DNA from 3 places in the Colwellia asteriadis genome. Region 3 is predicted to be linked to each of the others. Evidence: predicted binding sites of a transcription regulator. Region 3 holds the regulator's gene; each other region holds the start of a gene.
What was found. Region 3 encodes LexA, which represses DNA repair genes until DNA is damaged. Its sites were predicted from a motif close to TACTGTATNNNNATACAGTA; they were not measured.
Positions count from the first base shown of each region.

Region 1 (10,646 bases), on a different contig from region 3:
TGTCATGCGAAGTAACAATGAGGTGATGTAAATTGTAATGGAGGTAGTCCCACAGTAATTCAGGACGGTATAGAACTGTCGATTCAGTTCCAGAATCGAAATTAGTCGATAAAAACTCCCTAAATCCCAATTTTTCATGTGAGGCTAGAAAGCCGAATAAGCTTCGTTCATTTTGCGAAAAACGTCTTCGAGAAATAGGACCAAGTAACAAGCTTACAATTGGATCAAGTGGAAGTGTTTTTATTAATGCTTTTTCATTGATGTTTTTATGTTCAAAGTGCGCTAATACATGACTGACTAGATTCTTATGCTTTTTTTCTAAAGCTTCTATAATTTCAGGTGTTTTTGCAATCGAATCACCTACTAATACAAGTGACTCCTCAATTGAAGGATTAAAGCTTAAATCTCTATAACGACCTTGAACTTTTGCCCATTCTTTCTGAGCTTTAGCATCTTTATTTTTTGCGTAATCTGAAAATGACTGATGTAAGAAGCCTACAAGAACAACCGAGCTTTCAGCTTGTTGCGCAATATCCGCAAGTGATTGGAAAAAATGTAAATCTTTATTATTCCTTGATTGGTAATCAAGTGCTTTACCCATCTCATCAAGAAAAATAAGCGTGCCATCAACTTTTCTTGAAGTAGATCCTAACGTACGTTTAATCTCAACTAAGCATTTATCATCATCAAAACCATTAACCTCTTCCACACTAAAATCAATTTCAAAAGCTCTATATATACTTTTCAAAATAGAGTTAGCTGGTGCTTCAAGACCGCAAACATGCTTAATTACTTGCCAACCCTTTTTTACACTAAAACGATGAGAAAAATCATCAAGAACGCCTTCCGCTTTCTCAAGTTTATTTGCTGCATATGTTCGTTCTGCTTTATTTGTAGAAAGCAAACTAGCTAAAAACAAAGCAACTGTAGACTTACCTGAACCGTACGGACCCGTTAGTGTGTAAGCTCTTTGTTCACTACCTGAAAAATCACGGCTAATTGTATCTAATACATTTACCGCTGTACCATGCAATATAAAATCATTTAAAAATGGTTTGAAATCATCGAGTTGACTATCAATCCTAGTTGAACTTTTGTAGCGCTGATTTATACTAATTAATGAGTTAGCCATTATGATGTAGCTCCATAGAATTTGTTAAGCACAGCTAAAGGATTGCTCAAATACTCATCATTTATTTTTACTTGACGTAATCCCAGTGAGTCAATCCAAGATACTCCACCTTTAGAATACTCTTGTGCTTCATCCAACTTTTGCCCTAATCCGCTTTCTGAAAGCCTAAATATTCGCCCAGGTGAGCAAGGCTTTGTTAATAAAGAGTCAAAATCAACGCTATTTATGTTTGAATCTTTAGTTTCGACTTGAGCAAACTTAATTAAGCCATAAATAAAAACCTCAATAGGAAGTTCAGGGCGCTCAGCTAAATCGCTTACATAAAAGCCACCACCATTGTCTGTAACTAAATTAAGCTCAGTTAAAGGTGAAGTAAAGTGCTCTTCATCTATTGTTAGCTTTTTCTTAACAGCATCACTTTTAAACTTTTTACTATAAGTATTTAAAAAGCAGTCAATATCTTTTTTAAGAGTACTTTCATTACCTATATCGTTAGTAACCAACTTTTTAGCATCACTCGAACAATCTGAAAGCAGTTTTGATTTTTCGAAATGCTGCACATGAGAATAATTAAAAAAGTAGCGATAAGCACTAAGGTGCTGAAAATTAAAATTTAGCCAAAAATGAACAAGCCACACAGAGCCTATTTGTTCTAAATACGGATCTTTTCCTGTATCTGTGTTAAATAAGTAATCGCCGTTTTCTGAAGTGAAATAATCAATATTTGATTGAGATCTTTTACTAGATAGTAACTCAGCAGACTCTGCCCAATATCTAATAGCATTGACCATATTTTTACCCACACCAAGTTTAATTATCGCTTGTTGAGTTTCTTCTTCCTTGCTTGTTTGTAATTTACCACCGGAATTCAAATGGTTAACAGCTTTAAAGAGCCAGCCATATCTAAGGGGAAAAGTGTCGTGACCGGTAAATTTAGCTTTCATTCCTGTTGCTACCTCTGGAGAAATTGTCCAGATGCAATAATATATGTTTATTCTTCAAGGTTAAAGTAAAAGTTTACCTTTATCTGTATATTTAAACAGTGCACAGAGAGGAAGGTTAAATGGGTGTTGTGAACCATTAATAAACACATGATTTAAAGTGTTTTTAAGTTGAATTGATTAATATAAATCAATAAACTGAGGTAAAAGAGAATATTATAATAACTGCTACTTTAAAGCGAGTATTGTTTGAATAAAAAACTCTAAGGATATCGTGCTTTGTACGACTTTTAAAAAGGATCTCCATGTTACAAAAAATATTATCTAATTTCTCTGAAGACGAGTTACTTACCTTTTTACCTAAGCAATCAATAGATTTTGCGGTAAATGTTTCATCAGAAAATGCAGAGTTAAGTAAAATCAAGCTTGCGGGTATCGTTGCATGTACTAAACAAGTTGAATTTATTTTTAATGATAAGTTACGCGCCCTACTAATCGATCGGTTAAAGCCACAATTATTTATAGAATTATTTCCAGAGTTTGAACTATCCCCTCATCAAGTTTCACCTAAACATTATAGCGCTGCTATTAGTTGGGCATCTGAAGATTTATTAAAATTCTCAGAAAAAATTGGTTTACAAGAAATTTATGAAACCGAAAGTAACAATGATTCAGAAGTAGATAGCATTTCTAGAGTTGAACCGAATTATGCTTTATATCCTTATCAGCAAGAGATTTCTCAAAACGTCCTATCTTCTTTAGCTTCAATACCTCGCAATAGAGTTTTAGTTCATTTACCTACTGGAGCAGGGAAAACCCGTACAGCTATGAATATTGCTTCTGAACACTTAAGGGCCAATAAATCAAATGTTGTATTATGGTTGGCAGATAGAGAGGAATTATGTTCGCAAGCCTATTCTGAATTTGAAAAAGCATGGCAATCACTTGGAAATAGAGCAACGTCTCTATACGGGTTTTATTCCAACTCAAATGAAAGCTTGGGGGGAATCGATTCAGGATTTGTTGTGGGGGGGTTACATAAATTTTTAAGCTTGAGAGAGAACGATACTAGAAAGTTACAACTACTTTATAAGGAATTAAGAAAGTCCGTCACTATGGTCATTTTTGATGAAGCTCACAAGGCCATAGCTCCAAAATTCTGTGAAGTTGTTAACGACTTCATTTCCGGGGACGACTTTACTGCTGATCTTATTGGTTTAACAGCTACGCCAGGTAGAAGTTATTCGGCTGAAGGATTATCTGAAGAAGACAAAGAATTGGCAGATTTCTTTTATAACAACAAAATATCCATGAAAATTTCAGGGTATTTATCCCCGATTGATTACTTAGTAGAAAATGGTTATCTAGCTAAAGCAAACTTTAAATCATTAAATTATGATCATTCTGGTATTGCAGCCTACGAATTAAAGGATTCAGGCGGGACAGAAACAATGAAGGCATTAGCGAATAACATTGAACGTAATAAAATAGTTCTTAATACTGTTATGCTTGAATGTGAACTAGGTTCACAAATTATCGTTTTTGCTTGTAATGTAGAACATGGAGTTAATTTAGCTACAGCATTAGCTTATAAAGGGATTAAGGCTGCATCGATCGACAGCAAAAACGACTCAATTGAAAGTCGCAGAGCGAAGATCAATCAATATAAAGAAGGAAAGCTACAAGTACTTGTTAACTTTAATGTACTAACTGCCGGCTTTGATGCCCCTAAAACTAACGTCACTGTAATTGCTAAACCTATGAACTCTTTAGTGCAATATCTGCAAATGGCCGGGAGAGCAATGAGAGGGTTTAAAAGTGGTGGAAACAAAGAATGTAATATTTATACGGTTATGGATGATATTCCTGAATTTCAAAGTGTCAATATCGCTTTTGAATACTGGAATGATATGTGGGTTACAACTGAGGAAGTAAAATGAGCAATAGGTTTTTAAGTGCATCAACAGTAATAGAATCGTTAAGAGACAACGGTTATAACAATACCGCATATGCCCTTGCTGAATTGATTGATAATAGTCTACAAGCTAAAGCAACAAGAGTTGAAGTTGGCTTTATTGAAGAGAAATTAGCTAAAAGAAAAAACTATACTGTTTCTGAAATATCCCTATGGGATAACGGTAACGGTATGGATGCAGAAACATTGCGAGTTGCAATGCAATTCGGTGGTGGCACTCATCGTAATGATAGTTCTGGCATGGGAAAGTTTGGCATGGGACTGCCTAATTCATCTATTTCACAATGTAAAAGAGTGGAAGTCTGGAGTTGGCAAAAAGGTGGGGAGCCTTATTACACCTATTTAGATGTAGATGCTATGAAAGAAGGTACCTTAGAAGAAGTGCCTATGCCTGAAGTTTCTCCTATTCCCGTAAAATATGAAGAAGCTTTTTTTAACAAAAGACCTGAATCAGGTACGTTAATCATTTGGTCAAAGCTCGATAGACTCAGTTGGAAAACAGGACAATCTATTTACCGTCATTGTGAGCATCTAGTTGGTAGAATGTATCGTAACTTTATTTGCAATGACAATATAAAGATTGAAAGCCGAACTTATCGACCATCTGGCTCTGAAAAATTAGATACTTGGAAGATTGAGGTATTTAAAGCTAATGACCCTATGTATTTAAAAAAGAATACATCATTACCTGTATTGCCTGGTAGCTATAAAAATGAAGCTTTTTTTGAATTGATGGATGAAGAAATTGTTTCAGTTGAGTATATAAATGAAAACGGTGAACCAAAGCGAGATGATGTAACTATAACCACATCCATGGTTAAGAAAAGCATTGCAGATAAGATATTAAAAAATACTGTAGGCCGACTAGGCGGAACAGAATGGGGTAAACACTGTAGCAAAAATGTTGGTGTTTCAATTGTAAGAGCTAACCGAGAGTTAGTCTTAAGAGATTCCTTTCTGACGTCAGCACTTCGTGAAAGCAAAGGCCGTTTTATAGGTGTTGAAATATCATTTCCACCAAGTTTAGATGCTGTTTTTGGTGTAACTAATAATAAGCAAGATGCTGTTAAGTTAATACCATATGATATGAATTCTATTAGTTCACAGGCAGGCTTTGATTCTGAACAAGAGTACCTTCGAGATTTAGAAGAAAATTCTGACTCTTTACTTCAAGTTTTAAAAGTAGTCAGTGTTATAAAAAAACAAGTTTCCGCATTAACAAAGTCGTTAGAAACGATTAATGTCATAGGCAAAGGCGTTAAAGGTGCTGAAGAAACAAAAACTGTTGCAGAAGGGGCGGCAGGTAAAGCGACTCAAGGTTCGGTAAGCAGAGAGAAGCATGGACATAAAACCGAAACCATAAAAGATGAGTTAAAAAAAGAAGATGTTGTTGAGCACCTTAAAAGTGCTGGTGGGATGACTCAAGATGAAGCTGAAAGTAAAGCTGAACGATTAATCCTCACAGGTAATCGCTTTTTAATTGAAGATGTTGCAAGAGACTCTGAGGCTTTCTTCGATGTTTCAACTAGTAAAGGCTTAACACTCGTATTATTCAACACTAACCATGTTTTCTATAATAAGCTTGTGAATAAACTTGGTGAAGAAGAGCTAGAAGTAATACAAACCGCTATTGCAGGCTTTGCCCGTGTAATGAATGAGACTACACATGAAGGAAAGTTAAACCACTTAAACTTTATTCGTAGAGAGTGGGGACGTGTAATCAGTGAATTCTTAGAAGAGCCGACAGACGACGATGTTAATGATTTCTAATTTAGCCAATCAACTACTAGGTAGACATGACTAGTTTAATTTCAAATAAAGAGCTAACTATTAAGTTAGAGTCATGTCTTCCTTATGCAACAAAAGTTAATATCATATCAGCTTTTATCACTAAGCCAGCATATCGCTGGCTTAGTGAATTAACTAAATTTAATTTGCCTGAAGTTGCTTTAGTGGGTAGATTTTTGCCCAAAGACTTTATAGATGGTGCCAGTAATATTGAGGCCATTAGAGAAAGTTTACTATCTGGATACTCTGTTAAGGCCCTATCAAATTTACATGCAAAAATATATCAAATAGATAATGATTTGATATTTACAGGTAGTGCGAATATGACAGGTAAAGGACTTGCATTAATTGAAGAATGTAATCTTGAAGCTTGTGCAAAAGTAGCTCCAAGCGATGAGTCAAAAGCTTTCATTGATAAGATAATAAACACTTCTGTTAAGTTAACCTTAGAACGGCTGGATAAAATGCAAGCCTTTATCGATGAGTTAAATTTTTCTACAGAACCAGAGGTACCTGACAATTGGCCTGAAGATATCATGCCAAAAATTAAAGATATATTTGTATCTGATTTTCCATTAGCAAAACCGGGTGAACCATGTGAAATTTACCAGATAAACCCTTCTCTTGATTTCGCCATTATTGAGTCAAACAATACTAATTTTGACGATGCTCAGTCATTATTTAAAAACTCTAAGGCATATCATTGGCTCAAAACAACTGTGGTTAAACACCAAGGAGATAGAAATTTAGGGTTTGGTCAAATATCACGTATGTTACATGATGCGTTAGCAGATGACCCTGCACCATATCGAAGAGATATAAAGGATATTCAAGTTAATATGTACGAATATATAAGACTTTATGCGCCAGATGAAATAGAAATTTATGTTCCCGGTAGCAGAAGTGAAGTAATAAGAATAATCAAATAAGGAAAAGTAATGAAGCAAGTTGCCTCTGAAGCTTTAAATCTAGAGCCTAGAAGCTGACTGTGTTAGTTGTAGTAGTTCACTTTAATTGTGTTAGTTTAAAGCCTTCTATTACATAGAAAGGCTTTATTAATTCATATAATGAAAGCATTGTTAATTTATGTTTATTTATTTCAGAGAAGTCGATGGCTTTTCGTAATTTCGTATTAAAAGATTTTTGCTTTTTATATTGTTTAAAACTTTCATCGATATATTCTATCTTATCAAGTAATACTGTCCGTTTTTCTTCTCGAACATAATCAAAAAAGTCGACATCTTGTTCTGCCATCTTTATTTTTACACGCTCTTTAAGTTGTGGTAGTGGTGAATTATCAAAACCTTCATAACCTAACAAAGTTACCTTACCTGATGTAATATGTATTTTGATGAGCTGAATCTCATCAAGCTCACCGTACAATTGCAAGGCTGAATAAACATATACTCTTAATAGAGGAGATAATTCACCAATAAAATTTTTGTGAAGAGTAAGAGAGTGTGGTAACTCATTTTCTAGCGTTAACTTAGATGCAGGCAATGCCTGCTTAGCCTTCAAGCATTCAGCAGTAATTTTTTCAATATTAGCAATATCAAACAGAAGTTCTTTAGCTTGATGCTGTGCTATTTTATGTGTATCGAAAAAGGCTTTAATATCCCGTTTTAAATCGTCAGGGAGGTGAGTATAAGCTTTTCTTCCTTCAAACATGCCTAAAGCAAAGTAGATTAACATATCTTCTTTACGCATACTTTTAGCTAGCTCTAGCTCTTCCAACCCAAACCAATCAGTTACTAGTTTTAATGCTTTTTTATTTGAACCTATTACTTCCTTTATTTTGTCACTCTCACTGAATTCTTCATTAGATGGAACTCGCCCATAAGCTAAACAGCTCAACCAAAAAGACTCTAGAAGTTCTTGATGTTTTGTAAATAGTATTCTGGCCTGATCTTCACTAACAGGCTTAGGCGCTGTTAATTGTTGCCATTGATAGCTTCGTTTATGCCTATTTTGCAAAAATTGTTGTTCAAGCACCTTATCTTTAAATATATAAAATATCCCTGGGGATATGGCTATAGGCTCTTCATCAAGGGTTCTTTCTATATAAACTTTTAATTCAGCTTGAGAGAAATACTTTTGAAATGTATTTCTAGAAGTAATGACGCCATCTTTATAAGGCTTAAATTGTGTTAAATAACTTTCATTTGCCAACATAGCAGAAACAACTAATAGTTTGTTGGTTGCTTCCCATGCACCTAATACAGCACCAATTCTTTCGTCTTGATCTTCAATAACATTAATTACAAAACCAATATTAACTACATCTGAGTTAATTATTTCAGCATCAGGCCTGAAATTAGGGTCCCAGCCAAGTGCATCAAGCCCATGAGCTTCTAACTCTCTTAAGTCATCACCCCTACCACAACCGTAATCGAATATTGAATACTCACCCGATAAGAATCCACTTTTGGCTAGGGTATTCATAGGGGCTGATAATTCATGCCTTACGATGGCGGTTTTATGTCTATCAATTTCTTTGTCTTCGTTAATATTGTTATTTACTGCTGAGCGCCTAAATAAGCGCCCATCAACTAGCTCATAACCATGCTTAGCAATTAGTCTCTCCCAAGAGCTTTTAAAGCCTATCATACGACTATTTTCATAAAGTCCAGCAGCTTCACCCTCCTGTGTAATCATACAAAAGTGATCATAAAACTCATGTCCTTTAGGAAGCATTGTCTCTTTTCTATGAAGGATGGGAGGGTTTTCTTGTGCTGAGTAGCTAGTTATGCGATGCGATAGTTTAATTAAATCAACATTTACGCTTTGTTCTAGTGCAGGGTAAGAATCATCATAAAATAATGGGTAATTTAAAAGAGATAAGCGAAAGTCATTTCTAAAAACTTTAACCAAATTCCAATTTTCATCTTCAATTTTTAATGCTTTTGCGACAACGTTAATAAACTTAGACAAAGCCTTCGGAACTTCAGAAAAGGCGTCTTTATGGAAGTATATAGAGTCAGGAAGCTTCTTACCTACATCGAGTGAGTTAACTAATTCTTTAAATTGTTCAGCATTCATGTTGTAGTTCTTCTGCTAATTCTTTGGCTTTATGACCGTATGCTCTTTTACCAGGTATCCTACGGCCATTTTTACTTTCATTCATTACCTGTAAATGCTTCAAATTTTCATTTCCTACGCTTACGTGTATTGGTCTGTTTTTTCCGTAATAGTACACTTTGTCAAAAGCTAAGTTGTTCACTATAAACACCATAACCTTATCCATTTTATTTTCATAACCTTTAACGATGAAGTCACAGGCTAAACCGTGTCTTTTGCAAATTTGATTATTAGCGTTGTTGAACTCTGATGCCGCGTGTTGGTCAATAGAAGGGTATGTACCAGATGCGCTGTTTTTTTGGATGAATTTATTTAATTTTGCTGACACAAAACCATAGGTGATATTAATATCGCCAAATTTGTTGCTGATGGGTAATAAAATAGTTTCGAGCATCATTTTCGCTGATTGGATTGACTCACTTGCTTTAGGAGTGTTATCAATATTAATTGAGTGCTTACCTTGATACCAATTGAATAATTGACTAGCTAGAGGATGTTTTAGTAATAATTGCTTATCATGAAGTTTGTATAAAAAAGCATTTCCTTTTTTCACAAATTTTAACTCACCAGACACTCGCATGTGCATCAGTTCGCAATCAGAAACACTTAATAGTTGTTTGAATTCTTTAGAGGAAAATAATATTTCTGTGGTCATAAGTAATATGCTTAATTGTCTTCCTTTAACTCAATAAAATGAAACATTATAGTATTAATAATTTTTATAATATATCTGCGAGTAAATAACATTAACTATGGCTTATTTTTTCTACTCTTTATAGGCACTTACTATTTTTATACCTAACATAATTTAAATTGTCGATCAGTTTACGTAAATAATCGCTATTACTTAGTGAGAATAAGTAGCACTGATACTTCTGATTCGTTGAGAAAATTGAGGGGTCGACATAATAAAATTAATAGACAGGTTCACCAGTGATTTTAATGGAATATCATAATGATCTGTTTTCCCTATTGCTGGGTGTATCTCAAAACAGCGTAAGTATTCTCGAATCTTGGTTTCAACATCTAAAGCAAATTTTTCATTCGCTCTAGACTCTAAACAAACAACAATGCCCACATCTTTTTGGGTAAAACGATCAGAGTTATCAGCAGATCCTATTTTTGAGCTACTCTCTGTCCGCTTTATATAAAAGTATGGCGAGGTTCTATCGATTGCTGAAATTGAACTCGTATAGTTTATTTCGTTATTAAAAGCAGATGCATTTATCCAAGGTTTTGGAGGATTATCATTTTTTCTAATCAATGAAAACTTTCGGATTTCATTGTCAAAGTAATCGTTCAGCTTTTGTTTAGGTATACATGCAATCTCAGGGCTTTCGATGAGGCTCTTCAATAAGTCGAAAATTATTTTTAACTGTGTTGGCTTTGAGTGTGAAACTGGAAGGGCTACGAGTAATTGGTGCTCAATTAAAAAATCTAGTAGCTCAGGCTTAGGCCAATATCTCTTATCACCGACCGGCATCCCTTTTTCACACCAGACTTGATAACATTCGGCTACTACTTGATAACTAGCAGCATTTTTAATCGATATTTGAAAAAAAGAAATTGCACTTTTTTTTTCAGGTTCCATAAGCCATCTGCCATTTACTTGAGATAGGCAACATCTTGAAGAGGGGGCTTCATTGATGTTTAAATATTTAGCAACATCCTGAACTAAGTAGTAACCATTATTTTTATATATACTTAAATTGTCAGGCGTTATTCGAACCCC
Region 1 covers NZ_BAAAFA010000001.1:447,403-458,048, forward strand. The annotation lists gene ABD005_RS01845 (hypothetical protein) at 1-1,132, opposite strand, end outside; gene ABD005_RS01850 (DUF4007 family protein) at 1,132-2,076, opposite strand; gene ABD005_RS01855 (DEAD/DEAH box helicase) at 2,379-4,013, shown strand; gene ABD005_RS01860 (ATP-binding protein) at 4,010-5,818, shown strand; gene ABD005_RS01865 (phospholipase D-like domain-containing protein) at 5,845-6,765, shown strand; gene ABD005_RS01870 (DNA phosphorothioation-associated putative methyltransferase) at 6,842-8,875, opposite strand; gene ABD005_RS01875 (hypothetical protein) at 8,865-9,569, opposite strand; gene ABD005_RS01880 (hypothetical protein) at 9,762-10,646, opposite strand, start outside.
Region 1: ABD005_RS01850 (DUF4007 family protein) is a predicted target of LexA. The motif match lies at 2,158-2,177, and genes of this name have one in related genera.

Region 2 (10,646 bases), on a different contig from region 3:
TATAAGCTTATAGCTCACAAAAAAGGCTTCATTATTTACTATAATGAAGCCTTTTAAGTTTATTTAATAGAATAACTCGAGCGAGCTTGTGGTTATTCTGGCTCGTAATCGAGGTTGGCAGATAACCAACGCTCGGCTTGCTCTATTGTCATCCCTTTACGCGCAGCGTAATCTAACACCTGATCTTTTGCTAGTTTCGCTACCGCAAAGTATTTTGACTCTGGGTGAGAGAAATACCAACCACTCACCGCAGCACCTGGCCACATTGCATAGCTTGAAGTAAGGTCCATATCAATGCTTTCTTTTACATTGAGTAACTCCCACAATAAACCTTTTTCTGTGTGTTCAGGACAAGCAGGATAACCTGGTGCAGGACGAATTCCTTGGTAGCTTTCGCGAATTAACGCATCGTTATCTAAGTCTTCATCGGGTGCAAAGCCCCAGTATTCCTTACGGATTTTTTCATGCAAATATTCAGCACTCGCTTCAGCTAATCGGTCAGCAACCGCTTTCAATAAAATAGAGTTGTAAGCATCGTGATCTGCATCATAAACCTTCACTAACTCTTCAACACCAAAACCTGCTGAGACCGCAAACGCCCCAATATAGTCTTCAATATTCGAATCAACGGGTGCAATATAATCAGAAAGACAACGGTTAAACTGCCCTGCTGGTTTTTTACTTTGCTGACGTAACTGATGTAGACGCATTAACTTTTCACTGCGGCTTTCATCGGTGTAAAGTTCAATATCATCTTGCACACTGTTTGCTGGGAATAACCCGAAAACAGCTCTTGCACAAATTTTCTTATTGTTAATAACATCGTCAAGCATCGCATTAGCGTCATTAAATAAGTTAGTTGCTTCAGTGCCAATTACTTCGTGTTTTAAAATAAGTGGGTATTTACCTGATAGTTGCCATGTCATGAAAAATGGCGTCCAATCGATATATTTTCTTACCTCATTTAAATCAATATCATCAAGCACAGTAACACCGAGTTTATTCGGTTTCTTCGGAGTGTAATCGTCAAAATTAATTTTTGTCGCGTTAGCTCGAGCATCTTCAAGGCTAATTAAACTAGAGCGAGGACCTTTTTTATAATGGCGTTCACGAACACGCACGTACTCTTCTTTAGTACTTTCAAAAAATGCCGCTTTATGTTCTTTTGATAATAAGTTACTAACAACAGAAACCGCGCGCGAAGCGTTAGAAACATAAACAACAGGCTCGTCGTATTGTGGTTCAATTTTAACTGCGGTATGCGCTTTAGATGTTGTTGCACCGCCAATTAATAAAGGTAATTTAAGTCCAGTACGCTTCATCTCTTTAGCAACATGTACCATTTCATCCAATGACGGCGTAATTAAACCTGATAAACCGATAATATCGACGTTTTCTTCTTTGGCAACTCGTAAAATTTCTTCACAAGAAACCATAACGCCAAGATCAATAATGTCATAGTTATTACACTGTAAAACAACCCCAACAATGTTTTTACCAATATCGTGTACGTCACCTTTTACCGTTGCTAATAATACTTTACCGTTACTGCTTGCTTCGGTTTTAGCCGCTTCAATAAAAGGATTTAAATGAGCAACCGCTTGTTTCATAACACGTGCTGATTTTACCACTTGTGGTAAAAACATTTCACCCGCACCAAATAAATCACCAACAACATTCATACCGTCCATTAACGGTCCTTCAATAACATCGAGAGGTTTTTCGGCGGCTAAGCGGGCTTCTTCAGTATCTTCAATAATAAATTCATTAATACCTTTAACTAAGGCATGAGCGAGGCGTTCACTAATTGGTAGCTCACGCCAAGCTAAATCAGCTTTAGCAACTTGGCCACCCGCTTGACCATGGTATTCTTGAGCAATATCTAGTAAACGTTCGGTGGCGCCGTCATCACTGTTTTGAATAACATCTTCTACGGCTTGTTTTAGTTTCTCAGGCAAGTCTGAATAAATGGCTAATTGGCCTGCGTTTACAATACCCATGTCCATACCATTTTTAATGGCGTAGTATAAAAACACTGCGTGAATAGCTTCACGCACAGGGTTGTTACCTCTAAACGAGAACGAAACGTTAGAAACGCCACCAGAAATCATCGCATGCGGTAAGTTTTTCTTAATGTCGTCAACGGCTTCAATAAAATCTACCGCGTAATTATTATGCTCTTCAATACCAGTGGCGACAGCAAAAATATTAGGATCAAAAATAATATCTTCTGCTGGGTAACCTATTTCGTCTACCAAAATGTGATAAGCACGATGACAAATTTCATATTTACGTTCGCGCGTATCGGCTTGGCCTTCTTCATCAAACGCCATCACAATAACCGCCGCACCGTAGCGACGCAATAACTCAGCTTGTTGACGGAAGTTTTCTTCCCCTTCTTTTAAGCTAATTGAGTTAACGATGCCCTTACCTTGAATGCACTTTAAACCCGCTTCAATAATGTCCCATTTAGAAGAGTCAATCATAATTGGCACTTTAGCGATATCTGGTTCGCCAGCAATTAAGTTCAAAAAGCGCACCATCGCGGTTTTTGAATCGAGCATGCCCTCATCCATATTAATATCAATAATTTGTGCGCCGTTTTCTACTTGCTGTAGTGCAACAGCAATTGCTTGCTCATAATTTTCTTCAACGATTAAACGCTTGAACATAGCAGAGCCTGTTACGTTGGTACGCTCGCCTACGTTAACAAACAAACTATCTTCTTGAATGGTTAATGCTTCTAACCCCGACAAACGACAAGCAATTTCTCGCGGCTTAATTGTACGCGGTTTAACATTAGCAACACTTTCAGCCATACCTCGAATATGAGCAGGCGTTGTACCACAACAGCCACCAATAATATTTAAAAAGCCTGATTGAGACCACTCGGCGACATGGGTGTTCATGTCTTCTACAGTAAAGTCGTACTCACCAAAAGCATTAGGTAAGCCTGCATTAGGGTGAGCAGAAACAGCAACATCACAAATACGGCTTAATTCAGCAACGTATTGGCGAAGTTCAACTGGGCCTAACGCACAGTTTAAGCCAAATGATACTGGCTTAGCATGGCGTAAAGAATTATAAAATGCTTCGGTTGTTTGCCCCGATAAAGTACGACCTGAGGCATCGGTAATCGTTCCTGAAATCATCACAGGTAAACGTTGCCCTAGCTGGTCAAATACTGTTTCTACTGCAAAAATAGCCGCTTTAGCATTTAGGGTATCGAAAATAGTTTCGATTAGAATAATATCGCTGCCCCCTTCAATTAACGCTAAGGTAGACTCGATATAAGCATCTTTTAATTCATCAAAGGTAACGTTACGAAACGCAGGATCATTTACATCAGGAGATATTGAACAAGTGCGGTTTGTTGGACCTAAAACGCCTGCCACAAAGCGCGGACGATCTGGCGTTTTCTTATTGTATTCGTCTGCTGCTTCACGCGCTATTTGTGCTGCAACACGGTTAATTTCAGCACTGTACTCTTCCATGTCGTAATCGGCCATGGCAATAGTGGTTGCATTAAACGTATTAGTTTCAAGAATATCGGCACCGGCTTCTAAATACTCAAGATGGATTGCTTTAATCACCTCAGGTTGTGTTAGCACTAACATATCGTTATTGCCTTTTACATCGGTATGCCAATCAGCAAAACGCTCTGCGCGAAAATCCTGCTCTTCAAACTTGTACGCTTGGATCATAGTGCCCATAGCACCATCAAGAATAAGGATGTTATTAGCTAATTGCTCTTCAAATAATGCAAATGAGGGATGGTTTTTCATATCTAATCCAAAGTAATCGTGTTCTTAATTCTGAATAGCGTGTCAAGCATAGCTTATTCACCGCTTTATTTAGTTTATGCTACTGAGCTACTTTTACTCTGCTGTTTTATTTTTCCAAGTAGCACTCATATTATCAGCATCTAGCTGATATGGCGTTATCTGATAAACATAATAATTAAGCCAATTAGTAAATAATAAACAACCATGGCTTCGCCATGAACTCATCGGTTTGTTGTTAACATTATTGTCTTGATAGTAATTTACTGGTAATTCCGTTGAGCTACTTTTCTTACAATCTCGAAGGTATTCTTCATGTAAAGTTACTGTGTCGTATTCTGGGTGACCGGTTAAATACACTTGTCGTTTATCTTTACTTGCAACTAAGTAAACGCCAGCTTCATCAGACTGCGCCAAAATAGTTAAATCATCAATTTTTTGATAATCGGTTTCATCAATATAACCATAACGTGAGTGTGGCACATTAAAGCTCTCATCAAAACCTCGGGTTAACTCTTCGGTTGGTACTAAGGGGTAATGCTGATAAACCCCTGACAATTTTTGTTGTCGTAAATGACGGTTCAAACCGTAATGGTGATATAAAGCGGCATGTGCTGCCCAACAAGAAAACATGGTTGAAGTGACATTTTTTTCAGCCCAGTCAAAAACTTCGCATATTTTGTCCCAAAAGGTCACTTTACTATAATCCATTAATGCTAATGGCGCGCCGGTAATAATTAAGCCATCGTATTGTTTATGCTTAATATCATCGAACAAATAGTAAAAGTTCTCTAAATGCTCTTTTGGCGTATTTTTAGATTCGTTTGCGTGAATACGAACAAACTCAACGTTTATTTGCAGTGGCGTATTAGCCAGCATTCGTAGTATTTGTACTTCAGTTTCAATTTTATTAGGCATTAAATTTAAAATAGCCACCTGCATAGGTCTAATTTCTTGGCTCGCAGCACGGTTTTCTGACATCACGAAAATATTTTCATTCGCGAGTACAGATAATGCAGGTAATTGATCGGGTATTTTAATGGGCATAAGGACACCTATTTAAGATAAAACAGCACTAACTAAAGTACACAATGACGACATAATGCAATGTTACTTAGATTGCTAGCTATGTCAACATCTAAACGTATAGACGTCTATAACCACTAACACTATCGTAATATAAAACTGTATAAAGCAAACAACCATCACAGTATTCACTAACTTAACCTGAATTCGGTAAATAACCCTTAATATATTGAAATATAAGAAGGAATCACATTACCAATTATCGATTTGACCGTTTTTCTTCTTTTCATATGATAAGCAAGGTAAATTTCGCGTCAATAGCTGGCCTATTGCCAATAAATTTAACGAAGAAGTTAGGAAAAATAGCAGCTAGAGAAGCATTTATTAAGCCGTTCTCAGGTTAACTTATAATTAAATTAAAGATGGCGTCTGCGGCAGCTTAAACGTCTAAGTCAATATAACCTAGGTAAAACTGAGTAATGAGGAAGTGAGAACAGACGACTAAATGATTAATAGTATATGATTAGTAAAATGAGGTTGTGCGATTAATTTAAGGCTAGCAATAAAAAACGCAGCTTTACGTCTAAAGCTGCGTTATTAAGATATGATGTGACTGGTTTAGTGCTATGAGGGCTATTAAGCCTACAATTATTAACTACTCAGCTAAAAAGTCTTCTTCTTGCTCTGTCACTTCTGGGCTTTCTACTACAGGTAACGCTTTCGATAAAAACATATCGCGCAACTTAGTATCAACATCCTTGGCCATTTCAGGATGCTCTTCTAAATATTTAGCGGCATTAGCTTTACCTTGGCCAATACGTTCGCCATTACAGCTATACCACGCACCCGCTTTTTCAACAAAGCCGTTTTTAACGCCTAACTCAATTAACTCACCAAGACTGTTAATACCTTGACCGTAAAGAATTTGAAATTCAGCTTGCTTAAATGGTGGAGCAATTTTGTTTTTAACCACTTTAACACGTGTTTCATTGCCGACTATTTCGTCACCATTCTTAACCGCACCAATACGACGAATATCTAAACGTACTGAAGCATAGAATTTTAATGCGTTACCACCTGTAGTGGTTTCAGGGTTACCAAACATGACACCAATTTTCATACGAATTTGGTTAATGAAAATTAACATAGTGTTAGACTTTTTCAAGTTCGCCGTTAATTTACGCATTGCTTGCGATAACATACGTGCTTGTAAGCCCATATGTGAGTCACCCATGTCGCCTTCAATTTCTGCTTTTGGCGTTAATGCAGCCACAGAGTCAACTACAATAATATCAACCGCGCCTGAACGACTTAACATGTCACAAATTTCTAACGCTTGCTCACCAGTATCAGGTTGCGATACAAGTAAATCACTAATATTTACACCTAATTTTTCAGCGTAAATAGGATCAAGTGCATGCTCGGCATCAATAAACGCACATACTTTGCCATTACGTTGTGCTTCGGCGATAACTTCAAGTGTTAAGGTAGTTTTACCACTTGATTCAGGACCATAAATTTCAACGACACGACCTAATGGTAAACCGCCAGCACCTAAAGCAATGTCTAACCCTAATGAGCCTGTAGAAATAGTTTCTACGTCCATGGTATGGTTATCACCAAGCTTCATGATTGAACCTTTACCAAATTGACGTTCTATTTGGCTTAAGGCAGCAGATAGTGCTTTTTCTTTATCGTCTTTCATAAATTACTCCGTGAGCAGTTGTGTTATTTCGTTTTAATGCGCTCAGTATACTGTAAGTGCGTACAGTATCAAGTTTTTTATAATTTTTTTTTATTGCTTAGGTTTTTTAAAATAACCGATACTTTTAATTAGTTGAAATTTAAGGCATTTAAAGGAGTAGATAACTTTTTTTATTTTTATTAAAAAAAGTTACTAATGCGGTTTTTTAAAAAATATACAGTACTAATCAGTAATAATCAGTACTGATTTTCAAGTGGGTTTTAAGGTGGGTTAACTAGCCAATTGTTGCTGACCAACTTTGACTATTTGCTGGGAAATACTTTTATTAATGCCTTTTACTAAAACCCAACTATGCCAATATAAGGTTTCTATCAACTCATTGTCAGGTAATAAATTAATCAGCTCACCGCTGGCAAGTTCGTTCGCAATTTGCAATTTAGGTAACAAACAATAAGCAACTCCTTGTTTGGCTAACTCAACAAATGCTTCAGATGATCTAACGCTATGACAATAATACTCACTTGCTGCTAGCTTAAAGTGTTTCGCAATAAAGCGTACATGCATGTCATCTTTGTGATCATAGCTAATTGCTGGAGCCATTTTTAATGACTCTGTATTTACCCCTTTTTTAAAATACTTATTCTTAAAGTGTGTATTAGCGACTAAGCAATATTCCATTTTTCCGAGCCGAAATGAGCGATAGCCTTTTAGTGGCTTTTCTATAACACTTACCGCACCAATCGCCTCACCCGTGCGTAACTTGTCTAATGTTCGTTCTTCATGCTCAATCATTAAGTTTAATTCAACTCGGTTATTTTTTAGTACCGGTGTAATCGCTTGAATAAACCAAGTGGCAATACTGTCGGCATTAACTGCTAACGATACTTTTAACGGCTTTAAGGGTTTGTCTGGCGATAATACTGGTGCTAGTTCATTTTCAAGTTGTTTAACTTTTTTAAAGTGATTAACTAACTGCTCCCCTGCTGCGGTCAGCTCAATAGGTTGACTACGAATGAGTACCGGTTGACCAATATATTCTTCTAAACTTTTAATGCGCTGAGAAATGGCTGACTGTGAAACAAAGAGTTTTTTAGCCGCCAATTCAAAGCTTTGCAGTTCAATAACATCGGTAAGTGCTGCTAATAATTTATAATCAAAACTGCTCATTACTCATTTACCTTTAACTCGAATTTAAGCCATAAACAACATAAGAAAAACTTATGTACTATAAAAATCATTAATTATATTTATAACAAACTTTACTGCACACTAGCCAACATTATTTATCCCGTTACTAAAGTTAGCCATTAGGCTACTGAGATCACCGTTATGAGTTTATTAATATTAGCAAAAGGTTTTACCTTAACTTTAAGCATGATTGCACCTATTGGCACCCAAAATTCAATGCTGTTAACCCAAGGGATCAGTAAAAATCATCATAAAACTACCGCAGCATTATTTATGCTTTATGATGCAATACTTATTTCAATAGGTGTATTAGGTGGCAGTTTAATTTTATCGAGTAGCGACACGCTGTTTACTTTACTTACTTGGGGCGGCATTTTATTTTTAACTGGTTATGGCTTACTTTCAATGAAGTCAGCCATAAAACAAACAGGTGCCACTGACGATTATATTGTTAATAAAAAGTCGGTAAAACTGGTTATTGTTACCAGTTTAGCGGTAACTTTTTTAAACCCTCACGCTTATATAGATACAGTAATGGTTATTGGCAGTGTTGGTGGACAATACACAGGTGATGCCAAAGTATATTTCTTAATTGGTGCTATTTTAGGGTCAGTGGTGTGGTTTTCATGTTTAGCGACTGGCGCAGCGAAACTTTCATCATACTTAGGTAGACCGAAAGTGAAACGTGTTATCGATATCGCCATCGCGTTGGTTATGTGGGTAATTGCTTGGTCACTTTACTGTGCATGGTTAACTAGAGCGGCAAGTTAGTAACAAGTCTAAATTAGCGATTGTCTCTAACGCAACAGACGACAATTAAACGGCTCAATTTTTAAAACCTCTATTTTACCAATAGAGGTTTTTTGTTTGTTTTGTTATTCTACCCACAACGATATACCGCATAACCTATGCCGTCTTTTGTGATTATTTATCACTTACCATAAGAGCTCTTTTATCAACATGAATGCCAATGTAAAACCCCCTGTAGCTAATTTAGATCACCACACTCCAATGATGCGTCAGTACTTAACAATTAAGGCTGAATTCCCGCATATTTTGATCTTTTATCGTATGGGAGACTTTTACGAATTATTTTTTGATGATGCCAAAAAAGCTGCCGATTTATTAGATATATCACTCACCGCCCGTGGCAAAACAGGTGGTAATGCAATACCAATGGCGGGTGTGCCTTATCACGCCGTTGAAAATTACTTAGCCAAGCTAGTCGCCTTAGGTGAGTCAGTTGCGCTTTGTGAGCAAATTGGCGATCCTGCTACTAGCAAAGGCCCGGTTGAGCGTAAAGTGGTTAGGGTGATTACCCCAGGAACGGTCAGTGATGAAGCGCTACTTGCCGACCGGCAAGATAACTTAATTGTTGCCATTGTTGATAAAAAAACCACGCACCTTGCTAAAAAAAGTAACTCTACACCAGCGTTTGGTTTAGCCTACTTAGATATGACCAGTGGCCGCTTTGTACTCACTGAGCCACAAACCAATGAGCAATTACAGGCTGAACTGCAACGTTTATCGCCAGTTGAGTTACTTTACCCAGAGTCTATGGCTAACGTTGACTTAATTGCTCAGCAAAAAGGCTTACGTCGTCGCCCTGAGTGGGAGTTTGATTTAGAAACCAGCATTAATCTATTAAATCAGCAATTTAATACTAAAGAACTGGTTGGCTTTGGCGTTGAAGATAAGCACTTAGGGCTTTGTGCAGCAGGTTGCTTATTTCAATACGTTAAAGATACTCAACGTACTGCACTGCCGCATATTAGAGCCATTATTAGCGAATCAGCAAATACAGGCGTTGTACTTGATGCAGCCACTCGCCGTAATTTAGAGCTTACGCAAAATTTACAAGGGGGTTTTGAAAACACCCTCGCCGCTATTTTAGACAAGTCGGCCACGCCAATGGGTTCACGCTTATTAAAACGTTGGTTGCATTTTCCTTTACGCGATTTAACTGTTTTAAACAGCCGTCAAGACACTGTTGCCGATATTATTAATACTGACTTAGCCCAGCCTATTCATGGCCTACTTAAAGGCCTTGGTGATGTTGAGCGAATTATTGCTCGTATTGCACTACGCTCTGCTCGTCCACGCGACTTTGCACGTTTACGCCATGCGTTACAACAACTACCGTCTTTACAAGAAGCACTAAACGAGAGCCAAGCTCCTTATTTAAAAACGTTGGCACAGCAAAGCCAACCTATGCCAACACTGCAAGCATTATTAGAGCATGCGATTATTGAAAGCCCACCAGTGCTAATTCGTGATGGTGGCGTGATTGCTGCTGGCTATCATGATGAGCTAGATGTATTACGTGATTTAAGCGATGGCGCAACCCAATTTTTAGCCGAACTTGAACAGCGTGAAAAAGAACGCACCGGAATTCAATCATTAAAGGTAGGTTACAACAAAGTGCACGGTTTCTTTATTGAAATTAGCCGTAGCGCTGCCAACGATGTACCTGAAGATTATATTCGCCGACAAACCCTTAAAAATAACGAACGCTTTATTACTGAAGAATTAAAACAGCATGAGCATAAAGTGCTTAACGCTCAAAGCCAGTTTTTAGCGTTAGAGAAACGCTTATACCAAGAGCTGTTTGACCAAGTGTTGCCTGAGTTAGCAACACTGCAACAATTAAGTCAAAGCATTGCCGAACTTGACGTATTAACCACGTTTGCCGAGCGTGCGGTGACACTTAATTATGTAAAGCCAACGCTAGTTAAGCAAACAGGTATTAATATTGAAGGGGGTCGTCATGTTGTGGTTGAGCAAATGACAGCAGATAGATTTATTGCTAACCCAGTGTTGTTAACTGAGCAACGTAAAATGTTAGTGATTACGGGTCCTAACATGGGCGGTAAATCAACCTATATGCGCCAAACTGCCTTAATTGTGTTACTGGCACATGTTGGTTGCTTTGTCCCCGCTGATAG
Region 2 covers NZ_BAAAFA010000003.1:90,352-100,997, forward strand. The annotation lists gene metH (methionine synthase) at 93-3,785, opposite strand; gene metA (homoserine O-acetyltransferase MetA) at 3,879-4,829, opposite strand; gene recA (recombinase RecA) at 5,464-6,513, opposite strand; gene ABD005_RS05245 (LysR family transcriptional regulator ArgP) at 6,784-7,680, opposite strand; gene ABD005_RS05250 (LysE/ArgO family amino acid transporter) at 7,843-8,472, shown strand; gene mutS (DNA mismatch repair protein MutS) at 8,662-10,646, shown strand, end outside.
Region 2: recA (recombinase RecA) is a predicted target of LexA. The motif match lies at 6,562-6,581, and genes of this name have one in related genera.

Region 3 (10,646 bases):
GTAGATCTTAGTGAGGTCTTCGGTCGCAGTATTGGTAACCGTGGGGGCGTCGACTTTTTTGTCGCTAGTGTCAGTGGTGGTGGGGGTTACTGCCTCGAGCGTTTTTTCATCGCTAGCTGTTGAGTTACCCGCTGCAGATTTCACTTGAGATGCTTGTACAGCATCGCCAGTATTGTTACCCCAAGCGTTGCGCTCATAGGTGACAACAGCAGCGATTTCTTTCAAACTTAATTGTTTACCGTAACCTTGCATGCCAGTACCGGCTTTACCATTAAAGACTATTTGAATGTGCGTATTAACATCGCCAGTCGCAATGGGGCTATTTTTAAGAGCAGGAAAAGCAGGAGGTAAACCTGCTCCCGATACTTGATGACATGCTGCACAATAAGCGACATAGGTTTTCTCACCTAAGGCCATTAATTCATCCATTGAAGCTTCTGCGCTTAGTGAGGCTTTTTCAGCATCAGCTGCTTGCGCTATTAACTCGTGCTGCTCATCAAGCCATAATTGGTAATCTTCAACAGACTTTACCTCAACAACAATGGGCATAAACCCATGATCCTTACCGCATAATTCGGCACACTGACCACGATAAATACCTGGCTCGTCGACTTTGGTCCATGCTTCATTAATAAAACCAGGGTTGGCATCTTGTTTAACTGCGAATGCAGGCACCCACCATGAATGAATAACATCGTCAGAGGTAATTAAAAAACGTACTTTTTGGTTGGCGGGAATAACAAGGTGTTTATCAACTTCTAATAAATAATTTTCACTTTTATCAGATTCGCCTTGATGGTTTTCATATTGCTCACGAGGCGTCGATAACACAGAATAAAACTCAATATCTTGATCAAAGTATTTATAATGCCATTTCCATTGTGAACCGGTAATTTGAATAGTAACGTCAGAATTATCGTTATTTTCCATAGCGATAAGTGTTTTAGTTGCGGGAATTGCCATAGCAATAAGAATAACAATAGGGATAGCGGTCCAGAGAATTTCTACTTTAGTACTTTCATGGAAGTCTGCAGGCTTTGCACCTTTAGATTTTCGGTGAAACGCGATAGACCAGAACATAATGCCAAAAACTATAACGCCAATAGCGGTACAAATATAGAGCACAAGCATATGTAAATCATATACTTCTCTACTTATTTCGGTAACACCTTGGGTTAAATTAAGCTTACTGTTTGCCCATGTTGAATTACTAAATACACTTAGCCATAGTAGCCAAGCTAGGTTACGTCTGCTCACTCGACATCTCCTTTCTAATGCATAGAAAACAGAATTGCAGCAATGTAAATCACGGCCCACTGAACTGAATATCTGTTAGTTTTATTATTATTTTATAAACTAGCTAGTGACGAGAGCTGATAATAACAATCTTCGATGAGAGAGTATTAGCGCATTAACGTCTTATTCTTTTTGTTCGTTTTTTATGCGTTATTTGTATTATGAATACGCTACATTTGATTGTAGGTCAATATAATTTATAGAACAGGAATTGAAAAAAAACCATTTAATTCAATAGAGTGTTAACTCTAAATAGTCTTCATTAGTAGGAGGTACGAGGTTTGAGCGGAGGTTTAATAAACTAAAGAGCCAGTAAATAAAGATCAAAAGAATTTATTGAAATTTATTTACTGGCTCTTTATTAATAGTGGTGCGGTTTTTATAAACTAGAGTTACATCCAGTTACCGTTGCGTATTACACCAACAGCTAAACCTTCAATACTAAATTGCTGTTGTGTTAAATCAACTTTAATCGGGGAGAAATCTTCATTTTCAGCATGCAAATAAACAATATTACCCTCGCGCTTAAAGCGCTTAACGGTAACATCATCCTCAACACGAGCAACAACAACTTGACCATTTTGCACGTCAGTTGTTTGGTGAACCGCTAGTAAATCACCATCTAAAATACCAATATCTTTCATGCTTTCGCCGTTAACACGTAGTAAGTAATTGGCGGGCGGATGAAAAAGGCTACCATCCATTTTGTAATGATCTTCAACATGCTCTTGCGCTAAAATAGGCTCGCCTGCGGCAACACGGCCAATAAGTGGTAAACCCGCTTCTTCCATAATTTCTTCTGTTAAACGGATACCACGAGAGGTACCTGCTAACATTTCAATGTAACCTTTCTTTGCAAGGGCTTTTAAATGCTCTTCGGCAGCATTAGCTGATTTAAAACCAAAAAAAGTCGCTATTTCAGCCCGAGTAGGTGGCATACCAGTATCAGCAATTTTATCTTTAATTAGGTCTAATATTTGTTGCTGTCTTTTAGTCAACGAAGGTAAATCGAGTATCGAATTCATTATTATTTAGCCTGTAAATTTACACAGTGTTACTGTTAGTATATACAGGCTGTATTTAAAGGCAAGTACTGTATGTTTTTTACTGATTTTTGTTGGTTTGAAATTCAGCGAAAGTTTTTGCAAATAGGTGTCAGTTAATAAAGCTATTGCTCATGTTACAGACGATCAGCTAATGCTAAGATACCCTTGTAAACTAACTTTTATGCTTAAACACTTAAATTACGTTCAAAATGAACAATATCAACACCCGATTTTACTTTGTATTGTTGCGCTAATCGCCCACCCGACTTAACCTTTTCGTCAATAGCTTCAAACATATTGGCAGCCTCAATACGTCGAATAAGACTTTTGCGTTGTATGGTTTTGCCTATGATGGTTTCAATTACAGATTTTAGCTGACCGACAGTGAAATACTCGGGTAAACAATACACAGGTACCATCGAATAAAGTGCTTTTTGCTGTAAGCGTTGCTTGGCGTGCTCAATAATCATTTTATGATCAAATGCCATTGATAAACTGTTTAGCTTATCAAGCTCTACCCATTGCACTTCGTCGATGGTTGCAATGTGTGATGAAACTTGTTGTGCAGCGATTAAGGCAAAGTAAACTAAGGTAACGCTAAAGCCTCTAGGGTCACGGCTAGTGTTTGAAAATGTTTGTAATTGCTCTAAATATTGCGGCGCAACGTTAGTTTTTTCTTTGAGGTTTCTTAAGGCTGTAATATCGGTTGTGGCATCTGCGTCAACATTAACAAATCCACCTGGAAGCCCCCAGCTACCAAGAAAAGGCTCATTTGCACGTTTAACCAGCAGTACTTTTAAACAATTATGCTCAACAGTGAATAACACACTATCTACCGTAAACAGTGGATTTTTGAATTCATTTATATTGTAGGGGGTCATTTTTGGGTTCATGTGAACGACTCTTTATGTCTTTATGACACATTAAGCTAATTTACTTGTTATATCAATAACAACGGTCATTAATTACTCTTTAGCTAAAGCTGTTTGGCTATTTATCTATCTATTAATATCTTACTTAAATGCTTAGCGTAGTTCATTGCATTTCTTATTTATATTAATAAGTTATCTTAGTAAGTTATATGAGTTGATTATTTTAGCTGCTACACTAATTTGCGCTTTTAAATGTTGATTGTGTCTCTATGACATAATTAACTTGATCTATAGTAAACTCTTTGCTAAATTATTTGTGTCTTTAGGACACAATTTAAATAAAAGGAAGTAACATGAAAATATTTAGCCATGAACTCGTCGGAAATAAAACGGCTATTACTTTTGACAGCTTCACTTTTTCTGGGGGAGAAGAGCATATTCGCTTTAATCCAAGTGACTTTGCCACAACCAGTAAAATAGAGATCTTTGCACGTCTTACTGACTCATCAAAGCTTGTTCAATTAATGATTGCTGTTGATGCACTTAAACGACTTTCAAATGAAGCGCTTCCTATTGAGCTCGTTATTCCTTATTTTCCTTATGCCCGCCAAGATAGAGTTTGTGTAGAAGGTGAAGCCTTAGGTGCCGCGGTTATGGCAAACTTCATAAATAGTTTAGGTTTTGCCAAAGTTACTATTTGGGATGCGCATAGTGAAGTATCACCAGCGTTATTAAATAGAGTGGTCAACATACCGCAAATTAACTTACTTGAGCGCTGTGATGAATTAAGTCAACGTTTATCTATAGGTGAGCTTACGTTAATTTCACCTGATGCTGGCGCGAGTAAAAAAACTATTAAAATAGCGGAGACATTTAATGGTGAGCCCGAGGTGATTCAAGCACAAAAAATGCGAAATTTTAAAACAGGCGAAATCATTAAAACTGAAATTTTGGGTGATGTTGAAGGTAAAAAAGTACTCATCGCTGATGATATATGTGATGGTGGCAGAACGTTTATCGAATTAGCCAAGGTGTTAAAAGACAAAGGTGCTGTGGAAGTATCGCTGTTTATCACTCACGGTATTTTTTCAAAAGGGTTATCGGTGTTTGAGGGGTTAATTGACACTATTTATACCACTGACTCTTTTCGACCTATTGAAGAATTTACGACAAGTAACAAAATAAAATTACAAATTATTGAAATGTAAGGAAACTATAATGACTATTACCGCTGCTAGTATGCAAAAAGATGTTTATAAAGAATTTCATAGTCGTGCTTACCACCCTGATGTGACTGAAGTTTATGCTAACTTCACTTCAAGAAGTGGTAAATTAAGCAACGTTGAAGACAATAAAAAAGTTGCATTTGTGGGTTTGCAATACTTTATTAAAAGCTATTTACAAGAAGAATGGGCTGAGTTTTTTAAGGCCGACAAAGTCACTGCCGTTGCTAACCATAAACGTATTATGAGTGCAATGTTAGGCTATTCTGTTGATGTTAAATACTTAGAAGACTTACACGACTTAGGTTACTTACCATTAAGAATAAAAGCATTACCTGAAGGGACACTGGTTCCTTATTTAGTACCACCAATGACTATTGTTAACACGAAAGAAGGCTTTCAGTGGTTAACTAATATGATTGAAACAGTGTTGAGCTGTGAAAACTGGCCAATTCAAACTAGCGCCACTACCTCAGTTGCTTACTTAAAAGTATTTAAAGAGTTTGCTAATAAAACGGGGCTTCCGCTAGATTTTGTTCCTTTTCAGGGCCACGACTTTAGCTTTAGAGGGATGTTTGGTAAACATGCTGCAGCAATGAGTGGTTTTGGGCATTTAGCATCAGGCTTAGTGGGCACTGACACTATCCCTGCCGTATTATTTGCTGAAAAGTACTACGGTGCTAATGTAGATAATGAGCTTGTGGGTTGCTCTGTGGATGCAACTGAGCATTCTGTTACGTGTTCATGGATCATGGAAGGTGAAATAGAGTTCTTCAAATACTTAATGAAAGAGCAATCTCCAACAGGCATATTAAGTGTAGTGTCAGATACCTGGGATTTTTGGACATTGGTGACTGATTATTTACCTCAGTTAAAGGCTGAGATAATGGCTCGCGATGGTACCTTAGTTATTCGCCCAGACTCTGGAGATCCAGTCAAAATCTTAACCGGCTATAAAGTTTCTCCTGTTTCAGAATACAGTGAATTATTTAATAGCCAAGCAGAAGCTGAACAAGATGTACTCGCTAAAGGTTATGAAGCATACCGTTGGAATGGTGAGTTTTATGGTTTTGAGAATGAGTCTACAGGTGAGCAACAAGCTAGCCCATTAATGCCTTGTGAAGTGAAAGGTTTAATTGAATGCTTATGGGACACTTTTGGTGGTACTACAACCAGCAAAGGCTTCAAGTTACTTGATGATCATATAGGTGCTATTTATGGCGATGCTATTACCCTTAAGCGCCAGCGTTTGATATTACAGCGTTTAATGGATAAAGGCTTTGCTTCAAAAGTTGTATTGGGTATTGGTTCTTATAGTTATCAGTATGTAACTCGTGATACTCACGGCTCAGCTGTAAAAGCAACAAGTGTTGTTAAAAACGGCGAACGTGTTGCTATATTCAAAGATCCTAAAACAGATACTAAGAAAAAATCTGCAAAAGGTTTATTAAAAATAGAACGAGTTAATGGCGAGTTAACCTTGTTTGATGATGTTTCTGCTGAAGAAGAAAATCAAGGATTATTAACCGTGGTCTTTGAAGATGGGCAACTAATTAAAGAAACGACTTTAGCTGAAGTGCGTGCAACCATAAACGAACAGATTTAAGTTGGTAGCTCGAGCAATCTAGTTTTAGGTTGCTCGCTTTTTTTATTATTTAACCTGAGCTAGGCTTAACAAATGTTTCTCTAGCAGCTATTTTTCCTAACTTCTTCGTTAAATTTACTTGCAATAGGCCAGCTATTGACGCGAAATTTACCTTGCTTATCATATGAAAAAAGAAAAACTATCAAGCGAGCGATGCAAAAAAATAATTTTTGCTGATATTTCAATTTGTTAAATATCTATTAAACCGAGATCAGATTATTTAAGCCGAATCGGCGCTACTCTTTTCAAGTTGTATCAGTCTTATTGTTTCTAGCCTTGCGTATAAGTGTTCGGTAAAAAAGCCATGCATTAAAAAGCGCTGTCCTAAATTCCATGGGCCCACTAAGTATTGCGGATATTTGTTGTAGGCTAATTCAGTTAAGGTTGGGTCATCAATAATTCGACCTATTCTAATGGCGATAGACTGGTCTAAATTAAAGCCATTAATTGCATCGCGATACTCATCTTTTTTCAGTAAAAAACAAAATAAGCACATAAATAAAGCATGCGACGTTTCAAAGTCGAGTATTTGCGTTGATCTTCTTTTGATATGAAAGTCGTCCATATTAATTGGCTGCCAGCTGTCCCAAGTACATTCTGTTGGCGTTTGGTTGGCTGAAATCGGTGCTTGGCTTTTGCCTAGTTTGATAAAACAGTCAAAGAGCTCTTGGTCGTGATCAACAAAAGTACTATTGAGCATATCGTTAATGGTTTTTGGGTAAAGGTTAACGCGATGTTCGTGCCCTGTATTTTCCGATAAAAAGTTTAAAATATTCGATTCAGTAGCAAAGTGCCTAAGAATTAAAAGGTTGGCTTCAGGTGAAACAAAATAACGACAAAACCAGCAAATAGTTTTTTGTAAAAAGTGATGGGCGCTAAATTGAGGGAAAGGTAACCGTTTAATAAACCAAACAATATGCAGCAGTATTGCAAAAAAAAGCTGTAATAATGGTCTTAATACCCAGCGAAAGCTGTTATTGAGATCTGTCATCCATAATTGCGTGGCAACCTTTTCTATCGGCAGAGAGTCATCATTGCTAATGGCCTGTAAATAAGGACTGACTTTTTTAGCCATTATCAACCTCCTCTAATTGCAGTTGATACAATTTAGCGACGACTTTTGCGGTGCGTATTATGTCGTTAATCCGCTCAGGCGATGTTGCTACGCGATCAATCAGACGGTAAAGCGCTTGTAAGTGATTTTCATCGTTTTCACCGTGGTAATCCATAAAGGCAGTAATAGTATTTTCAAATGAAAATTGCTCATTAATACGTTGTGACCATTTGCTGGCCATTTTGTTACCTAGACCTTCAATAATCCACATTGCACCAATTAAATCAACGGGGTTAGGTTGGCTTGCTCGGTACATTAAAAAGCCATGTAGTGCCTCCGAGCCTATATTTTTACTCGCTGCTTGAATGTCAGCTAAGGCTCCACCTGTTGCTACATAATCGTTTTCCAGTATTAGGTAATCACGATGCTCTTCTGTGGCGTGGCTAATGACGGTTGACCTGACATCGGCATATTCGCGATCAAAGCTTGAGGCACAACGGCTGATCCAGCGTGAGCCTTCAATGACTTGTTGGCGTAAATTAAGTAATAAGCTTTGATAATCTTCAATACTTAATCGCCCTTGCTCTAAGCGTTTTATAATAGGTACTTGCGTGATGGCTAGATCAAAATCGAACCAGACTTTTAGCAGTGATTGTAAGCAACTTTGTCCTAGCTTGGTTAAGACTATATTATCCATTATTTATTACCCTACAACAGTTAAGTGCATGTACGCACAGTTAAAACGACCACTTTCGGGAACCATGCAAAAAAGTGTTTCGCCAGCTTTTAGCTCATGAGTTTTAATGAACTCATCTAACATAATAAAAATTGATGCACAGCCGGTATTTCCACGTTGATAAAGGTTGGTATACCATTTTTCTTCAGCAATACTCGCCCCTGAAACTTCTAGCATTTCAAAAATTTTGTTTTTGAAATATTTTGATGAAAAGTGACATAACACATGGTCAATTTTATGAGGGTCAACGTGACCTTGTGCAATCAATTTTAAAAAACCTTGTACGCCAACAGCAACAATATTGTCGAGTAACCTAACATCTTGGCGTAATAACAGTGCGCCAGCTTGTTCTGCTTCGCCATAGCTTGAGTAGTCTTGCCATGTTTTTTGCTCTTCATCTTTAGATTGTCCCACCGACATACAAACAGGAAAAACATTGGCGTGTGAAAAACTTTTAATCCAATCAATACGAAGGCTACGGCCAGTTGGTCGAGGCTGATTTTCTAGTAATAATGCCCCTGCGCCGTCTGATAGCATCCACCGTAGAAATTCAGCATTAAAATCTACAGCTTGATCGGTAACTTGTTCATAACGGCTGTGTTTGAATAATCGTGAGGTAAGCTCACTAGCAATGACTAAGGCGTTATCGCTATCTTGACACCTTATATTATTAAAGGCGGTTTTAAGTGCCATCATGCTGCTAGAACATATGCCGTGGCTTGTGTGTAACTCTACTTCAGAAAGGTTTAATGCGGCTTGTACCATGCTACCAAAGCCAGGTAAAACCATATCTCCTTGACTGGTTGCACAACTTAACATTTGTATTTTGGCTGGAGCCAAGTAGCTTTCGTCAATACAATTCATACCTGCATTGGCGGCCATATCACTATTTGAAATTGTGGTTTGCTGTTGATCATTAATGGCGTAATGACGCTGTAAAATGCCATTAGAGTTTAAAATTTTTCGCTTTAAGCGACTTTTCTTACCGTGAATTAAACCTAATACCGATTCAATCTCTTCATTATTAACGGCTTTGCCGGGTAAGTAACGGCCAGTACTATTTATATAAACCTGCACTTAAATTCCTTTTTTAAAGTGCGCCTTTAAACAGCGCAAATTTTCTTCAACGTAGGGAAAAACACAAAGTAACGCCATAAATGTTAAGTAGGCGGGTAAGTAAGATGAAGTACCGTGCGGCTCACTAACTAAGGTTAGTGACATATTGCCAGCCCAATTAAAAGTAATAAGCTGTTGAAATTCAGCCCAATTAATAACAATAATTGAAATTAACATGTACAGTGGTAATGAACCAAGGTAGGTGTGGGCGTGCATTTCCCAGATAGATATTTCACGTTGAGGGGCGGCGTAGCGCACATCGCAATGAGCGACGATTTCGTGTGAAATCCAAGTAATAATACAAATAAGTAAAATTAACACATTTACGTCATACAATAAGCAGAGAATGATGGGAATACCCATTTGTATGCCCATTAACGAATGCATTAACGACTCTTTAATGCCTGAGGTTATTTCAATTTTGGTGGCTCTGTGGCAACACCAGTCAGCAAAGCCTGCAATACCCCATAAGGGTAAAAATAGGTAAAGCATTACATTGATGAGTAGTGCAGAAGTGTCCATTTCTATTTGTCCTTTATTATTCTTTTAAATTATTCAGTTACGCTTTTAATAACAAGTGAGTAGCTGCGCTATTTCTTTTGTATTTTATCCCTTTTGGTAAAGTATCCAAACAATACCTACCCCCGCAGAGTAGCCAATAACGTCATTGACTAAAGGACTATTTTCTTGCTGACTACCGTGCAACGAGTATGCACTTACATAAGCAGCTAGCCATAGCTTTTTGTGTTTCCATACTAAGCCAGTTGATACATTAGTGCCGGCATAACCGCCATTGGCATTATATGCACTGCGAGTAGCTGTTTGATACTGACTGTCTATACCATAAAAGTAATGCGCTAACTCATCATTTGCGGCATTAATATCAAGGGCGTTAGCCCATTCAAGTGTGCTGTTATTACTTAAGGAAAAGGTTTTTTGATGTGCCAAGCGTAAACCAGTACGCCAACCAATATCATCAAAACCTCTGAAGTCGGTTGCGATAACTTTACGGGTGTATAGCTCCGCTAATAAATAATCATCACTGTTAGGTTTTCCTTGCCAGTAATGTTTAATGGATGGTCCTAATTCAAATGACCAGTCAATATCTGGCATATTTCGACGGGCTTTATTATCGTCACTATTCACAGGAATGCCTGCCGACATTGAAATATCTAAATACCAACCGTTATCTTGCCATAACCAGCCCGTTAAACCTTCTCGGTCGATAGAGAGCTTTTCACTTTCATAATGAAAATAAGGTAGTGGCACTACATAGGTTTGATATTCATTAGAGCCAGGATAATCGGCAGTATGCAATGAAAAAGCACCAATGCCTAATTCAACTTTACTATTCGCGTAAACAGCAGGGCTGATAATGTTGCTTAGCATAATAAAACAGAGTGTTAGTAAACGATTATTCATTGGTCCAACGCTTAAATATTAAAGAGGTATTAATACCACCAAAGGCAAAGTTATTCGACATAACATAGTCAGTATTAATCGCTCTATTACTGTCTTGAATATAATCAAGTGGTGCACATTGTGGATCGATATTAGCTAAATTAATGGTTGGTGCAAAACTGTTGTCATTCATCATGTTAATACATGCCCAAGCTTCAATTGCACCACAAGCACCTAAGGTGTGACCTAAATAACTT
Region 3 covers NZ_BAAAFA010000006.1:107,590-118,235, reverse strand. The annotation lists gene coxB (cytochrome c oxidase subunit II) at 1-1,257, opposite strand, end outside; gene lexA (transcriptional repressor LexA) at 1,689-2,321, opposite strand; gene ABD005_RS09910 (NUDIX hydrolase) at 2,528-3,235, opposite strand; gene prs (ribose-phosphate diphosphokinase) at 3,568-4,422, shown strand; gene ABD005_RS09900 (nicotinate phosphoribosyltransferase) at 4,433-6,043, shown strand; gene ABD005_RS09895 (DUF6999 family protein) at 6,303-7,157, opposite strand; gene ABD005_RS09890 (iron-containing redox enzyme family protein) at 7,150-7,833, opposite strand; gene ABD005_RS09885 (3-oxoacyl-[acyl-carrier-protein] synthase III C-terminal domain-containing protein) at 7,840-8,949, opposite strand; gene ABD005_RS09880 (diguanylate cyclase) at 8,950-9,510, opposite strand; gene ABD005_RS09875 (MipA/OmpV family protein) at 9,595-10,410, opposite strand; gene ABD005_RS09870 (beta-ketoacyl-ACP synthase) at 10,403-10,646, opposite strand, start outside.